Regions from separate parts of the Comamonas sp. 17RB genome, predicted to be linked through region 2. Evidence: riboswitches for the same ligand, from Rfam matches in the RefSeq annotation. Region 2 holds a riboswitch; the other holds the start of a gene.
What was found. Region 2 has a riboswitch for glycine ahead of gcvT (glycine cleavage system aminomethyltransferase GcvT). Riboswitches for the same ligand answer to the same signal wherever they lie in the genome.

Region 1: it holds a riboswitch for glycine, as region 2 does, so the genes downstream of both, QM470_RS07230 (trimeric intracellular cation channel family protein) here and gcvT (glycine cleavage system aminomethyltransferase GcvT) in region 2, are expected to answer to the same signal.

The regions. Positions count from the first base shown of each region.
Region 1 covers NZ_JASHHY010000003.1:203,242-211,091, forward strand. Annotated here, with positions in the region: gene putA (trifunctional transcriptional regulator/proline dehydrogenase/L-glutamate gamma-semialdehyde dehydrogenase) at 1-3,086, shown strand, start outside; gene QM470_RS07215 (hypothetical protein) at 3,849-4,022, opposite strand; gene QM470_RS07220 (sulfate ABC transporter substrate-binding protein) at 4,080-5,111, opposite strand; gene QM470_RS07225 (oxidative damage protection protein) at 5,253-5,531, shown strand; glycine riboswitch at 5,685-5,780, shown strand; gene QM470_RS07230 (trimeric intracellular cation channel family protein) at 5,947-6,612, shown strand; gene mnmC (bifunctional tRNA (5-methylaminomethyl-2-thiouridine)(34)-methyltransferase MnmC2/FAD-dependent 5-carboxymethylaminomethyl-2-thiouridine(34) oxidoreductase MnmC1) at 6,713-7,850, shown strand, end outside.
Region 2 covers NZ_JASHHY010000001.1:413,999-421,848, forward strand. Annotated here, with positions in the region: gene QM470_RS01695 (TetR/AcrR family transcriptional regulator) at 1-101, shown strand, start outside; gene QM470_RS01700 (fatty acid--CoA ligase) at 333-1,904, opposite strand; glycine riboswitch at 2,084-2,172, shown strand; glycine riboswitch at 2,198-2,311, shown strand; gene gcvT (glycine cleavage system aminomethyltransferase GcvT) at 2,362-3,492, shown strand; gene gcvH (glycine cleavage system protein GcvH) at 3,658-4,032, shown strand; gene gcvP (aminomethyl-transferring glycine dehydrogenase) at 4,082-6,985, shown strand; gene QM470_RS01720 (PAS domain-containing hybrid sensor histidine kinase/response regulator) at 7,100-7,850, shown strand, end outside.

The DNA.
Region 1 (7,850 bases), on a different contig from region 2:
TGACCGAGGACGATGCAGCGCGCTATATGCAGTCCTACGTGGATGCCATCCACGCCATCGGCAAGGCATCGGCCGGGCGCGGCATCTATGAAGGGCCGGGCATCTCCATCAAGCTCAGCGCCCTGCATCCGCGCTACAGCCGCGCACAGTACGCCCGTGTGATGGCCGAGCTGCTGCCACGCGTGCTGCAGCTGGCCGAACTGGCCCGCCAGTACGACATCGGCATGAACATCGATGCGGAAGAGGCCGACCGCCTGGAGATTTCCCTCGACCTGCTGGAGGCCCTGTGCCTGGCCCCGTCGCTGGCAGGCTGGAACGGCCTGGGCTTTGTCATTCAGGCCTACCAGAAGCGCTGCCCGTTCGTGATCGACCATGTGGTTGACCTGGCACGCCGCACCGGCCACCGGCTGATGGTCCGCCTGGTCAAGGGCGCCTACTGGGACAGCGAGATCAAGCGCGCCCAGATCGACGGCCTGACCGACTACCCGGTCTACACCCGCAAGGTGCACACCGATGTGTCCTACCTGGCATGCGCACGCAAGCTGCTGGCGGCACCGGACGCGGTCTACCCCCAGTTCGCCACCCACAACGCGCAGACCCTGGCCAGCATCTACCAGATGGCCGAACCCGCCAGCTACCAGCGCGGTCAGTATGAATTCCAGTGCCTGCACGGCATGGGCGAATCGCTGTACGAACAGGTGGTGGGCCCGCTGGGTCGCCCCTGCCGCATCTACGCCCCGGTCGGCACACACGAAACGCTGCTGGCCTACCTGGTGCGCCGCCTGCTGGAAAACGGCGCCAACAGCTCGTTCGTACACCGCATTGCCGACCCCCTGCTGTCGCTGCACGAACTGGCGGTTTCCCCCGTCACCGTCGTGGACCAATCCGCCATCCACGAAGGCAGCGTGGGCGCACACCACCCGCGCATTCCCCTGCCCGGCCAGCTCTACGGCCCGCAACGCGCCAATTCGCGGGGCCTGGATCTGAGCAGCGACACCGTGCTGCCCGAACTGCAAGCCGCCATGGAGCAGGCACTGGGCGCCAGCTGGCATGCCCAGCCGCTGCTGGCCCCGCCTGCCGATACGGCGCCGTCCGCCTCCCAAGGGGCCGACGCCGCGCCCCTGCCCGTGGCCGTGCGCAACCCGGCCGACCACGGCGACCCGCTGGGTACGGTGCGTGATGCCACGTTGCCGGACGTGGAGCAGGCACTGCAGGCCGCCCATGCCGGCGCCGCCGACTGGGCCCGCACCGCCACCACCGAGCGCGCCCGCCTGCTGCAGGCCTGCGCCGACGCCTATGAGGCACAGCTGCCCCAGTTCATCGCCCTGCTGCAGCGCGAGGCCGGCAAGACCTCGGCCAATGCCGTGGCCGAGGTACGCGAGGCCGTGGACTTTCTGCGCTACTACGCCGCCCAGGTCCAGCGTGATTTCTCCAACGCCACCCACATTCCGCTGGGCCCGGTGGTGTGCATCAGCCCCTGGAACTTTCCGCTGGCCATCTTCACCGGCCAGATTGCAGCAGCCCTGGCCGCAGGCAACACCGTGCTGGCCAAACCGGCCGAACAGACCCCGCTGGTCGCCCACCTGGCCACGCAGCTGATGCTGCAATCCGGCATCCCTGCGCCAGCGCTGCAACTGCTGCCCGGCGCCGGCGAGAGCGTGGGCGCCACCCTGGTGGCGGATGCCCGCGTGCAAGGCGTGCTGTTCACCGGCTCCACCGAGGTGGCGCGCCTGCTGCAGCGCAGCGTGGCCCGGCGCCTGCGCACGGACGGCCAACCGGTGGTGCTGATTGCCGAAACCGGCGGCCAGAACGCCATGATCGTAGACTCCTCCGCGCTGGTCGAGCAGGTGGTGGGGGATGTGCTGAGCAGCGCCTTTGACAGTGCCGGCCAGCGCTGCTCGGCCCTGCGCGTGCTGTGCGTCCAGGAAGACGCTGCCCCCCGCGTGCTGGAAATGCTGCGCGGTGCCATGCAGGAGCTGGCCAGCGGCAACCCCGCCGCGCTGTGCACCGATGTGGGCCCGGTGATCGACGCCGAAGCGCAGGCCGGCATCCGCCAGCATATTGCCGCCATGCAGGCCAAGGGCCACCGCACCACGCAGGCACCGCTGTCGCCGGCGGTGGATGACAACGGCACGTTCGTGGCACCCACGCTGATCGAGATTGACGCCATCAGCGAGCTGCAGCGCGAAGTCTTCGGTCCCGTGCTGCATGTACTGCGCTACCGCCGTGACCGGCTGCCCCAGTTGCTGGACCAGATAGCCGCCACCGGCTATGGCCTGACCCAGGGCCTGCACACCCGCATCGACGAAACCGTGGAGGCTGTGCTGGCGCGCGCCCATGCCGGCAATCTGTATGTGAACCGCAATATGGTGGGTGCCGTGGTGGGCGTGCAGCCCTTTGGCGGCGAAGGCCTGTCGGGCACGGGCCCCAAGGCCGGTGGCCCGCTGTACCTGCTGCGCCTGCTGGCCCGCCACCCCGGCCGTCTGCGCCCCCTGCTGGAGCGCGCCTGCAGCCCGGCCATCGACAGCGTCCAGCAGCCCGAAGCCCTGCATGCCCTGTCCCGCTGGTCGGCCTTGCAGCCGGCATTGGAAGCCGTGCACGCCTACGGCCAGGAACTGCCCGCGCAATCGCCAGCAGGCCTGCGCTATGCCCTGCCCGGCTCCACCGGTGAACGCAACACCTACCAGCTGCTGCCGCGTGCCCAGGTGCTCTGCCAGGCCGACAGCGACATCGCCCTGCTGCGCCAGCTGGCCGCGGTGCTGGCAGTGGACAGCCAGGCACTGTGGAGCAGCCAGCATGCGCTGCTGCACAGCCGCCTGCCAGAAGCCGTGCAGACCCGCGTGCAACTGGTGGACGACAGCGCCCTGGCCCAGACCGAAGTGGATGTGGTCTTGCACCAAGGCAGCAGCGCCAGCCTGCAAAGCCTGCTGCAGGGCCTGGCCCAGCGCAGCGGACCGCTGGTGGGCTGCTGCCACCTGGCCGACGCCACGGCGCCGGTACCGCTGGAACGCCTGCTACTGGAGCGCGCTGTCAGCGTGAACACCGCCGCCGCCGGCGGCAATGCCAGCCTGATGACCATGGCGTAACCGGCATTCCCCGCCCCTTTGCGCTCGGGCGCCTTCCAAGGTGCACAGCGCGAGGGGCCAAGCCCCCTATACGGCCCGGACGCGCCCCGGTGCCACAGGGCGGCTCCTGGGTGGCCGCAGGCGCTGCCCGCCCAGGCCGCACCGATAATGCGCCGGCAGTTTCACGCCCCCTGCATTGGCGCAGCGCATATTGCACACCGCGCTCACGCCAAACTGACGGTTTGCTTAACTCAGCACGGTTTGTTGCTTTTCATCAGAGATTTTTCATTACCCTGACATATAGAAATTCTATGGGAAGAAATCGGTTAATATTCAGGCTCCAAATCGCAGTGTGCAATATTCATGGGATTCCGAGAGGGGGGAGAGTCCGATTGGTAGACCGTGCAGGCCCTGCGGTTTGGAACCTATGCGAGAACGAGCTTGGATGGCCATCACCAAGCTTATTCAAAGCGAGTTCAACTTCAATCAGTTTCTTTTTTAAAAGCCTGCAGTTTGCGCTGCAGGCTTTATTTTTTGGCACGCCGCTTTCACGCATCTGCCGCGCTCCGGTTCGTATTTTTTCGTTTACAGAACGGTGAAGTGCAAGGTGTTTCCAGTCCTGCACACTTTCTGCGCCACCAAAATCTGCTGCAGTGCAATAGAAGGCGCACGCAAAATGCCTGCGCAACCGCCTGTCTGCAGGCCCCATGCAAAAAAGCCTTGCCTTCCTTTCGGAAGAACAAGGCATCAACCCCTACGAACGCGATGTGGGAGCGGGCAGGCTCAACCTGCCTGCCAGCAGGGCCGTGCCACTGCTGCCGCCTGCTGTGCCATGGCCCGCACCCCCCATTGCCGGGCGGTGACCAGCAACAGCTGGCGCACCTGCTCCTGCGGCGCCTTGCCGCGCGGGGCGAGATTGCTCTTCAAATATGGCTGGTAGGCAGGCTGTGCTTGCATGGCAGGCTCCTTGGTTGAGTGCAGCAGGGTGACGTGCGCCGCCCCGCCGCGTGGTGCTTACTTCTTGGTGTAGATCTGATCGAAGCTGCCGCCATCCACAAAGTGCTTGCCGGCATTGGACCAGCCGCCAAAGGCCTGGTCGATGGTGAACAGATCCAGCTTCGGGAACTGGGCGGCGTATTTGGCCCGCGCCTTTTCCGAGGTGGGACGGTAGTAGTTCTTGCCGGCGATGTCCTGGCCTTCGTCCGAGTACAGGTACTTCAGGTACTCCTCGGCCACGGCGCGGGTGCCCTTCTTGTCGGCGTTCTTGTCCACCACGGAGACGGTGGGTTCAGCCACGATGCTGACGGAAGGCACCACGATCTGGAACTTCTCTGCACCGAACTCCTTGAGCACCAGGAAAGCTTCGTTTTCCCAGGCCAGCAGCACATCGCCCACATTGCGCTGGGCAAAGGTGATGGTGGAGCCACGCGCGCCGGTGTCCAGCACGGGCACATTGCCGTAGACCTTCTTCACATAGTCCTTGGCGCCGGCTTCGCCGCCGAACTTGCGCTTGCCGTATTCCCAGGCGGCCAGGTAGTTCCACTGGGCGCCCGCCGACGTCTTGGGGTTGGGGGTGATCACCGACACGCCGGGCTTGATCAGGTCATCCCAGTCCTTGATGCCCTTGGGGTTGCCCTTCTTGACCAGGAAGATGATGGTCGAGGTGTAAGGCGCCGAGTTGTGCGGCAGGCGCTTTTGCCAGTCGGCCGCCACCAGGCCGCCGTGCTTGACCAGGGCATCCACGTCCGGCGCCAGGCCCAGGGTCACCACGTCGGCATCCAGGCCGTCGATCACCGAGCGGGCCTGCTTGCCCGATCCGCCGTGCGACTGCTTGATCGTCACATCCTGACCGGCCTTGGCCTTCCAGTACTTGGCGAAGGCCTGGTTGTATTGCACATACAGCTCGCGCGTCGGGTCGTAGGAGACATTCAGCAGCGTCACCTGCTGCTGGGCCAGTGCGGGGAGAGCCGGCAGAGCGCCGAGGGTCAAGCCGGTCAAAAGGCTGGCAAGCAGGGGAAACTTGATAAAGTGGCGGCGATTTGTCATTGAGGGTCTCGGTGATTCTGGTTGCGTTGTCAAACGGCTTCTCGCTCCGTTGCTGTGCATTCTGGAATGCCACCCTCAAAACTGAAACCAATAAGATTTCAGTTTGTTATTACCAAAACATCCGTAGACAGGATTTCCCCCATGGCACGTACCGTTCACTGCATCAAGCTCGGCCAAGACGCTGAAGGCCTGGACTTTCCGCCCTACCCCGGCGAGCTGGGCAAGCGCATTTTCGAAAGCGTGAGCAAGCAAGCCTGGGCCGACTGGCTCAAGCACCAGACCATGCTGGTCAACGAAAACCGCCTGAACCTGGCCGATGCCCGCGCCCGCCAATACCTGGCCCGCCAGATGGAAAACCACTTCTTCGGTGCCGGCGCCGATGCCGCAGCCGGCTTTGTGCCGCCCCCCAGCGCGCAGTAATTGCAGCGTACCCACGCAGTGCTGTGGGCACTGCGTGAAGACCCGCCCCAGCGCGCCAGTCCCTGGGGCTTTCTTTTGCCCGCAGCCCGCAAGCTGCCTCCCCCGCACCAACGCCCTTGCAGCCCCTGCGCTGCGCAAAAGCGCCTAGAATCGCCGCTTTCTGCGGGAGAGCGAGGCAGCTGTACAGCCGGCCTCCGCCGAAGGCGCAAACTCCCATAATCGCTCAGGCCGACGTACCGCAGCAAAGATTCGCCAACTGGAGAGCAGCCCGTGCCACCCGGCCCGGCTCACCGAAGGGGCAAGTGCCGCCGCACCGGGCTGCGCGCACGCAACTCTCAGGTACAAAGGACAGCGGGAGAGGCGCACCAGGCCATGGACAGCATCCATGCCTGGTTTTTTCACGTATGGGTCCGCCATGCTTCCATCTGTTTCCCTGCTGGAATCGTTCCAGCTGTCCAACCTCACCGTCATGCTGGTGATCTACCTGATCGCCATCACGGCCGAAGCCATGTCCGGCGCACTGGCGGCAGGCCGCCGCAACATGGACATCTTTGGTGTGGTGGTGATCGCCTTCGTCACGGCACTGGGTGGCGGCACCATCCGCGACATGGTGCTGGGCCACTACCCCATTGGCTGGACGCAGCACCCCGAATACGTGTACCTGGTGATTTCCGCCGGCCTGCTGACCACGGTGGTGGCACGCTACATGATCCACCTCAAGCAGGTGTTCCTGCTGCTGGACGCCATGGGCCTGATCGCCTTCTCGCTGATCGGCTGCAATGTGGCGCTGGAGCTGGGCTACCCCGGCGTGGTGGTGGTGATGGCCGGTATGATCACCGGCATCAGCGGCGGCATTCTGCGCGACGTGCTGTGCAACCAGGTGCCGGTGGTCTTCCGCCGCGAGCTGTATGCCAGCGTGTCCCTGGCCGTCTGCCTGCTGTTCCTGGGCCTGCGCGCGCTGGATGTCGGCCCCAACATCAGCACCCTGGTGTGCTTTGCAGGCGGGCTGCTGTTCCGACTGGCGGCCATCCGCTTTCACTGGCGGCTGCCCACGTTTTCCTACCAGCAACGCTGGGACTGAGCGGATCCCTGTGGCACGGCGGCCGCCCTGCCCGGCAGGCCCTGGGCCGTATCGGCCCGGGCGCGCCCTCGTCCCACTCCTCTGAACCTTGTCCTGCCCCATGTCCGAACCGATTGCCTGGCTGCCCGATGGCACTCCTTACAGCCCCCGTTTTGAGGACCGCTACCACAGCGAACTCGGGGGACTGAACCAGGCGCGCCAGGTGTTTCTGGCAGGCTGTGGCCTGCCAGCGGCCTGGGCCGACCAGGCACAGTGGCGCGTGCTGGAGACCGGCTTTGGCATGGGCCTGAACTTTCTGGTGACCTGGGCTGCCTGGAAGGCCGATCCGCAGCGCCCGCGCATGCTGCATTTCACCTCGGTCGAGGCCTACCCGGTCAGCGCCGCCGACCTGCTGCGCGCTGCCCCCACCGATCCCCTGCTGCGCCCGCTGGCCGAACAGCTGGCCGCGCGCTTTCACGGCCTGCTGCCCGGTGTGCACCGCCTGGGCTTTGAAGACGGCCGCGTGCAGCTGACGCTGTGGATTGGCGATGCCCAGGCCATGCTGCGCCAGCAGACCACGGTGGCCGACAGCATCTACCTGGACGGGTTCAGCCCCAGCGCCAACCCCGGCATCTGGGATGCCCACACCCTCAAGGCCCTGGCCCGCCACTGCCGACGCGGCACGCAGCTGGCCACCTGGACCATTGCGCGCGCGGTGCGCGACCAGTTGGCGCAATGCGGCTTTGAAGTGCGCAAGGTGCCTGGCGTGCCCCCCAAGCGCGACAACCTGCAGGCCTGCTTCAACCCGGCCTGGGAACCGCGCGTGCGCGCCCAGGCCGGCCCATCCCCGGTGGCCCAAGCCGGCACCGCCCTGGTGGTGGGTGCCGGCCTGGCCGGCAGTGCCGCCGCCCACAGCCTGGCGCTGCGCGGCTGGCAGGTGCAGGTGCTGGTGGCCGGTGACGGCCCGGCGGACGGCGCCTCCGGCCTGCCTGCCGGTCTGTTCTGCCCCCATGTATCGCCCGACGACAGCGTGCTCTCGCGCCTGTCACGCAATGGGGTGCGCCAGACGCTGCAGCGCCTGCGCGACCTGTGCCAGGAAGGCACGGACTGGTGCCACAGCGGCGTGCTGGAGCATTGCACCGACGGCGGCACCGGCCTGCCTCCCAGCTGGGCTGGCGGCCCCGGTGACGACTGGAGCCACGCCGCCAGTGCCACCCAGCTGTCCCAGGCCGGCCTGCCGCGGGACACGGTGGCCTGCT
Region 2 (7,850 bases):
CCCTGCTCCAAGGCATGTCCATACAGGCCAGAGATGGCACCTCTGCGCGCGGCCTGCTGCAGATTGCCGCCATGGCCTGGCCTATCGTCAAGTCGGCCTAGCCAGGCCCGGCACGCACGCCCGGAAAACGCCATCCGGGCGGCCCGACCGCTGAGCGACGCCAAGCCTTCCCGGCGGACCTGCCCGCCGCCCGGGCATGTGCCCCGGCCAGAAACAGGCAAGCCCCTGTCCGCGCCGTCCTCGGCGGCAGACAGGGGCTTGCCTTGGGGCTTGCCTGGGAATGCGACCGGGGCCTGGCCCTGCGGCCTCAGCCCCTCAACGCAGTGAGGCCCTCAGGCTGCGCACAGGTCCGGCTGGCGCAGCAGATGCTTCTGGATCTTGCCGCTGGTGGTCTTGGGCAGGCTGTCGACAAAGTGGTAGCTGCGCGGGCGCTTGTAGCTGGCCAGGCGATCGCCCTGCATCAGAAAGGCGTCCAGCACCGCCGCCGTCACCGCCGCGCCTGGCTTGGCCACCACATAGGCGGCCACCACCTGGCCCCAGCGTGCGTCCTTCTCGCCCACCACGGCCGCTTCCAGCACCTCGGCATGCTCCACCAGGGCATCTTCCACCTCGCGCGGGTAGACGTTCTCCGCCCCCGAATTGATCATGTAGTCGATGCGGTCGCGGATCCACAGATAGCCGTCGGCGTCCAGGTGCCCCAGATCGCCGGTGTGGTACCAGCCATGGGCCAGCGCCTTGGCATTGGCCTCCGGGCGGTTCAGGTAGCCGGCCATCATGCAGGGGCCGCGCACCAGGATCTCGCCCACTTCGCCCACCGCGCAGGCATCGGCCGGGTCGGTGGCAGCGCCGTCCTCGCGCACCCGCGCCACCACCAGATCGTGGTTCAGCGACGGCAGGCCGGCCGAGCCGGCATGGCTGAGCTGCTCATGCGGATACAGCACCGACATGCACGGACCCATTTCGGTGGTGCCGAAGACCTGCACCAGGCCCGAGCCCACCTGGCGCGTCCATTCGCGGATCAAGTGCGGCGCCATCGAAGCCCCGCCGTACTCCACCAGGCGCAGCGACGACAGATCGCGCTGCCCCAGGCTCGCGTCGTTCAATAGCATGGTGACCATGGTCGGCGCGGCAAAGAAGAAGGTGACTTTTTCCGCCTCCACCAGGCGCAGCGCATCGGCCGCATCGAAGCGGCGCTGCAGCACCTGGGTGGCGCCCACCTGCAGGCGCGGCAGAAAGCTGGTGTGCAGCTCGGCCGTGTGGTTCAGCGGGGCCACCGACAGGCCCACATCCTCGCGGCGGAACTGCATCACCTGGTGCATCATGGCGTTGTGCGCCAGCTTGCTGCGGTGGGTGTGCAGCACGCCCTTGGGGCGGCCGGTGGTGCCGCTGGTGTACATCAGAATGCAGGGTGCATCCTCGTCCACCTGCACGCCCACCGGCGTGGCGGGCTGGCCGTCCGCCAGCGCGGCCAGCTGCGCCGTGGCAAAGGCCGGTGCAGCGCCCGGGTCGGCGTGGATCCAGTGCTGCACCTGGGGCACCAGCAGCCTGGCCTTTTCGACCACGGCAGCGCCCTCATCCTCGAACACCAGGGCCTTGGCACTGCCGTCCTGCAGGATGAACGCCAGCTCCTGCGCGGCCAGCCGGTAGTTGATGGGGTTGAAGATGGCGCCCAGGCGCGCCGTCGCCAGCAAGGTGAACACAAAGGCCGGCGTGTTGTACAGAAAGGCCGCCACCACATCGCCCTGGCCAATGCCCAGCTGCTGCAGGCCGTGGGCGTGGCGGTTCACCTCGGCATCCAGCTCGGCATAGGTCCAGGCGCGGCGGCCCTGCGCGTCCGACACCACCAGCGCCTCCTTGCGCGGCAGATAGCGCGCCGGCCAGGCCAGCGTGTCGCCCAGGGTCAGCGCCGCACGCGGTGCCGGGACAGGGGCTGCGCCCGCAGGGGAAAACTGTGTGTCGACCAACTTCGTCTCCTTGAAACCATCGAAATTGGTAGACGAGTATAGGCAGCGCCTCAGATCGTTTGCATCTATGCATATGCATCTCGGTAGGCACCGCCCATCGGGCCGGATATACTGCGCGGATTCGTCAGGAGAGCGCGCCCGGCCAGCAGGCCCAGCGGCGCCGCCGAAGGCGCAGGGGCAACCCCGAACGCTCAGGCAAAAGGACTGGCAGCCGCCCGCCGCATCGACCGCGGGCGTACCTTGTTGGAGAGAGGCGCGGGTGACACCACCCCGTCCACCGAAGGAGCAAGCCCCACGCCTGGAAGGTGCGGGTGAATCTCTCAGGTAAAGCGGACAACAGGGCAAAGCGCAGGCGGCGCAGGCCGCCGGCATTTCTTTTGCTTTGCTCTGCGACACCATGACCGCTGCCACCACCGACCTGCTGACCACCCCGCTGTACGCCCTGCACCTGGAACTCGGCGCACGCATGGTTCCCTTTGCCGGCTACGCCATGCCGGTGCAATACCCCAGCGGCCTGATGGCCGAACACCGCCACACCCGCGACGCCGCCGGCCTGTTCGACGTCTCCCACATGGGCCAGCTGCGCCTGGTGGGCCCCGACGCCGCCGCCGCACTGGAAACCCTGCTGCCCATCGACGTACAAGGCCTGGGCCTGCACAAGCAACGCTACGGCCTGCTGCTGAACGCCCAGGGCGGCATCCTCGACGACCTGATGTTCGTCAACCGTGGCGACGACCTGTTCCTCATCGTCAACGGCGCCTGCAAGGTGGCGGACATCGCCCACATCCAGCAGCACATCGGCAGCCGCTGCCAGGTGATTCCCATGCCCGAACAGGCCCTGCTGGCCCTGCAAGGCCCGCAGGCCGCCGCAGCCCTGGGCCGCCTGGCCCCCGAGGTGCTGGGCCTGGTGTTCATGACCGGCATGGCGGTGCAGATCGACGGCATTGCCTGCTACGTCACGCGCAGCGGCTACACCGGCGAAGACGGCTTTGAAATCTCCGTGCCCGGCACCCAGGCCGAAGCCCTGGCCCGCAAGCTGCTGGCCCAGCCCGAGGTGGAACCCGTCGGCCTGGGCGCACGCAATTCGCTGCGCCTGGAAGCCGGCCTGTGCCTGTACGGCAACGACATGGACGACAAGACCACCCCGGTGGAAGCCGCCCTCACCTGGGCCATCCAGAAGGTGCGCCGCACCGGCGGGGCCCGCGCAGGCGGCTTCCTGGGCGCCGACACCGTGCTGGCCCAGCTGGACAACCCGGCGCTGCTGCAACGCAAGCGCGTGGGCCTGATCGCCACCGAGCGCGTGCCGGTGCGCGAGCCCGCCGTGCTCGAGAACATGGACGGCCAGCAGGTCGGCTACATCACCAGTGGCCTGCTCAGCCCCAGCCTGAACCAGCCCGTGGCCCTGGGCTATGTGCAGCCCGACTACACCGCAGAAGGCACGGAACTGTTCGCCATGGTGCGCGGCAAGCCGGTGCCCATGAAGGTCGCGGCCACCCCGTTTGTGCCCGCGCGCTACCACCGCGGCTGAACGCTCTGCCGCCTGCGCGCCTGCCAGGCCCCGCACCATAAAAAAGCACCGCCAAGCCCAGGTGCAGGCGCCAAGGCCGCTACAGTGCTGCCAGACCTGTCCCAAACACTGTGTGCACCGCCTGCACCAGCCTTTTTTTCAGAAACTTACCCAACGGAGCTTCCCATGAGCATCAAGTTTTCCAAAGAGCACGAGTGGATCAACACCGCCGACACCAACGCCGCCGTGGTCGGCATCACCGTCCACGCGCAGGACGCGCTGGGCGATGTGGTGTTCGTCGACCTGCCCGCCGTGGGCACCACCTTCAATGAAGGCGAAGTGGCCGGCGTGGTCGAATCCGTCAAGGCCGCGGCCGACGTCTACATGCCCGTGAGCGGCGAGATCGTCGAAGTCAACGAAGCCCTGCGCGACGACCCCTCCCTGGCCAACAGCGACCCGCTGGGTGCCGGCTGGTTCTTCAAGGTCAAGCTGTCCGATGCATCGCAACTCGATGCCCTGATGGACAAGACCGCCTACGACAGCTTCGCGGCCGGCGCCTGACGCCCAGCCCGCAGCCGTACCGCCCCAGCTTTTGAGATAGGTCCCCTCCATGCTGATGTCTGCCCCCGCCCCTGTGGAATCGCTCCACGCCCTGGAAAACCACAGCGAATTCCTGCCCCGCCATATCGGCATCGACGCGCAGGATGAAGCGCACATGCTCAGCGTGATCGGCGAAGCCTCGCGCGCCGCGCTGATCGACTCCATCGTGCCCAAGGCCATCCGCCGCAGCCGCGCCATGCAGCTGCCGGCCGCGGTGACCGAGGCCGAGGCGCTGGCAGAGCTGAAGGCACTGGCGGGCCAGAACCGCGTGCTCAAAAGCTTCATCGGCCAGGGCTACTACGGCACCCACACGCCGGGCGTGATCCTGCGCAACATCCTGGAGAACCCTGCCTGGTACACGGCCTACACGCCCTACCAGGCCGAAATCTCCCAAGGCCGCATGGAGGCGCTGGTCAACTTCCAGACCATGGTCACCGACCTGACCGGCATGCCCATCGCCAACGCGTCCATGCTGGACGAGGCCACGGCCGCCGCCGAAGCCATGACGCTGGCCAAGCGTTCCGTCAAATCGAAGAGCAACCGCTTCGTGGTGGCGGGCGACACCCACCCGCAGACCATCGAGGTGGTGCAGACCCGCGCTGCGCCGCTGGGCATCGCCGTGGTGGTGGCCAACTCCAAGGAGGAGTGGGACGCTGCACTGGCGGATGGCTTCTTCGCCGCGCTGATCCAGTACCCCGCCAGCAGCGGCTGGATCGCGGACTGGAAGGCCGATGTCCAGGCTATCCACGCCCAGCAGGCTGCGGCCATCTTCGCCACCGACCTGCTGGCCCTGACCCTGCTGACGTCGCCCGGCGAAATGGGCGCCGACATCGTGGTCGGCAGCACCCAGCGCTTTGGCATGCCCATGGGCGCGGGCGGCCCGCACGCTGCCTTCATGGCCTGCCGCGACGAATTCAAGCGCTCCCTGCCCGGCCGCCTGGTCGGCGTGAGCGTGGACGTGCACGGCAAGCCCGCCTACCGCCTGGCGCTGCAGACCCGCGAACAGCACATCCGCCGCGAGAAAGCCACCTCCAACATCTGTACGGCCCAGGTGCTGCCGGCGGTCATCGCCAGCATGTACGCCGTCTACCACGGCCCGCAAGGCCTGGCGCGCATCGCCCGCCGCGTGGCCCGCCTCACGGCCATCCTCAGCCGCGGTCTGACCCAGATGGGCTATGCCAGTCACCACCACGGCACGGCCTTCGACACCATCGCGCTGCACACCCAGGGCGCCACCGATGCCATCGCCGCCCGCGCCGTGGCCCGTGGCGCCAACCTGCGCAAGGCCTGGAACGAATACCTGTGCATCAGCCTGGATGAAACCAGCACCCGCGCCGATGTGGAACTGCTGTGGAGCATCTTCGCCCAGGACGGCCAGGCCCTGCCCACGGTCGAAGCCATGGACGAAGGCGCGCCCTCGCTGATCCCCGAGGGCCTGCAGCGCCGCAGCAGCTACCTGACCCACCCGGTGTTCAACACCCACCACTCCGAAACCGCCATGCTGCGCTACATCCGCAGCCTCAGCGACAAGGACCTGGCGCTGGACCGCAGCATGATCCCGCTGGGCTCGTGCACCATGAAGCTCAACGCCACCAGCGAGATGATCCCCATCACCTGGCCGGAGTTCGCCCACATCCACCCCTTTGCCCCGGCCGACCAGCTGCAGGGCTACGCCCAGCTGGATGCCCAGCTGCGCCAGTGGCTGTGCGAAGCCACGGGCTACGCCGGCGTCAGCCTGCAGCCCAATGCCGGCAGCCAGGGCGAATACGCCGGCCTGCTGGCCATCAAGGGCTTCCACGCCGCACGCGGCGAAGCCCATCGCAACATCTGCCTGATCCCCAGCAGCGCCCATGGCACCAACCCCGCCAGCGCCCAGATGGTGGGCATGCAGGTGGTGGTCACCAAGTGCGATGACAACGGCAACGTCGATCTGGCCGACCTGCAGGCCAAGTGCGAGCAGCACAGCGCCAACCTGGCCTGCGTGATGATCACCTACCCCAGCACGCACGGCGTGTTTGAGACCCAGGTGAAGGAACTCTGCGCCCTGGTGCACCGCCACGGCGGCCGCGTCTACGTGGACGGCGCCAACATGAACGCCCTGGTCGGCGTGGCCGCCCCCGGCGAATTCGGCGGCGACGTGAGCCACCTGAACCTGCACAAGACCTTCTGCATCCCCCACGGCGGTGGCGGCCCCGGCGTGGGCCCGGTCTGTGTGGTGGAAGACCTGGTGCCTTTCCTGCCCGGTCACGCCGCAGGCGGCGTTGCCGGCCAGGTCGGCGCGGTCAGTGCCGCCCCCCTGGGCAACGCGGCCGTGCTGCCCATCAGCTGGATGTACATCCGCATGATGGGCGCCGCAGGCCTGCAGGCGGCCACGGAAACCGCCATCCTCAGCGCCAACTACATCAGCGCCCGCCTCAAGGACCATTTCCCCACGCTGTACGCCTCGGCCAACGGCCATGTGGCGCACGAGTGCATCCTGGACCTGCGCGGCCTGAAGGACACCAGCGGCGTGATGGCCGAAGACGTGGCCAAGCGCCTGATCGACTACGGCTTCCACGCCCCCACACTGTCCTTCCCGGTGGCCAACACGCTGATGGTGGAGCCCACCGAGAGCGAGCCGCTGGCCGAGATCGACCGTTTCATCGCCGCGATGATCGCCATCCGCGAGGAAATCCGCCAGGTCGAAGCCGGCCGCTGGGACCGCGAGGACAACCCGCTCAAGCACGCACCCCACACCGCCGAGCAGGTCGTGGGGGACAACTGGCAGCACGCCTACGGGCGCGAAACAGCGGCCTACCCGCTGCCCGCGCTGCGCCGCAGCAAGTACTGGAGCCCGGTGGGCCGCGTGGACAATGTCTATGGCGACCGCAACCTGTTCTGCAGCTGCGTGCCGCTGGACGCCTTTTCGGAGTGACTTTTCAGCGGAAATTCCACACCACCTAGGGATAGCCCTTGTAGCCGCCCCTGCGGGCGGCTTACACTGCCCCTCCCTGTGGCGTGACACACCCGCGCTGCGGCACCACTTCCTATGAGCCGCCCGGACCTCTCCTTTCTGCTGCAACACGAAGATCCTGACGCCACGCAGGATCTGCTGCCCCCTGCGCCATCGCTGGCGCCGGTCTATCCCAATCTGGACGCCTGGGAGGCCACCGAGCACAGCGCCGACGACCCGCTGGCCGCCCTGATTGCCGAGCTGCGCAACTACCAGGCCGAGCTGGAAATCCAGAACAAGGTGCTGGATTACAGCCAGGCGGTGGCCGAAAGCGCGTCCGAGCGCTTTGAGGCGCTGTTCTCCAGCGTGCCGCTGCCGCTGCTGGTGATCGACGAGCACGACATCGTCATCCAGGCCAACGCCATGGCGCACAGCGCCTTCCAGTCGCCCAGCCAGGACCGGCTGCTGGCCTCCTTCATGCCCTTTGTGGTGCCCGAAGACGCCGACCGCGTGGCCCAGGCGTTTCTGGAAGCCCGCCAGCAAGGCCGCAGCGAAGTGCACGAGGTGCAGTTCTCGGTGTCCCAGGGCCATGCCATGCAGGGCGATCTGCACATCGCCTGCATCGAAATCCCCCAGCGCACCGGCCCGGCTTCGGCCCAGTTCATGTGCGCCGTGGTCGACCAGGGCCCGCTGCTGGCCGAGCGCCAGACGCTGCAGGAGCGCAACACCCAGCTGCACGCCAGCGAGCGGCGCCTGGAGGCGGTGATCAACACCTCCATGGACGCCATCATCTGCGTGGACAGCCAGCGGCGCATCACCGTCTTCAACCCCACGGCCGCCACGCTGT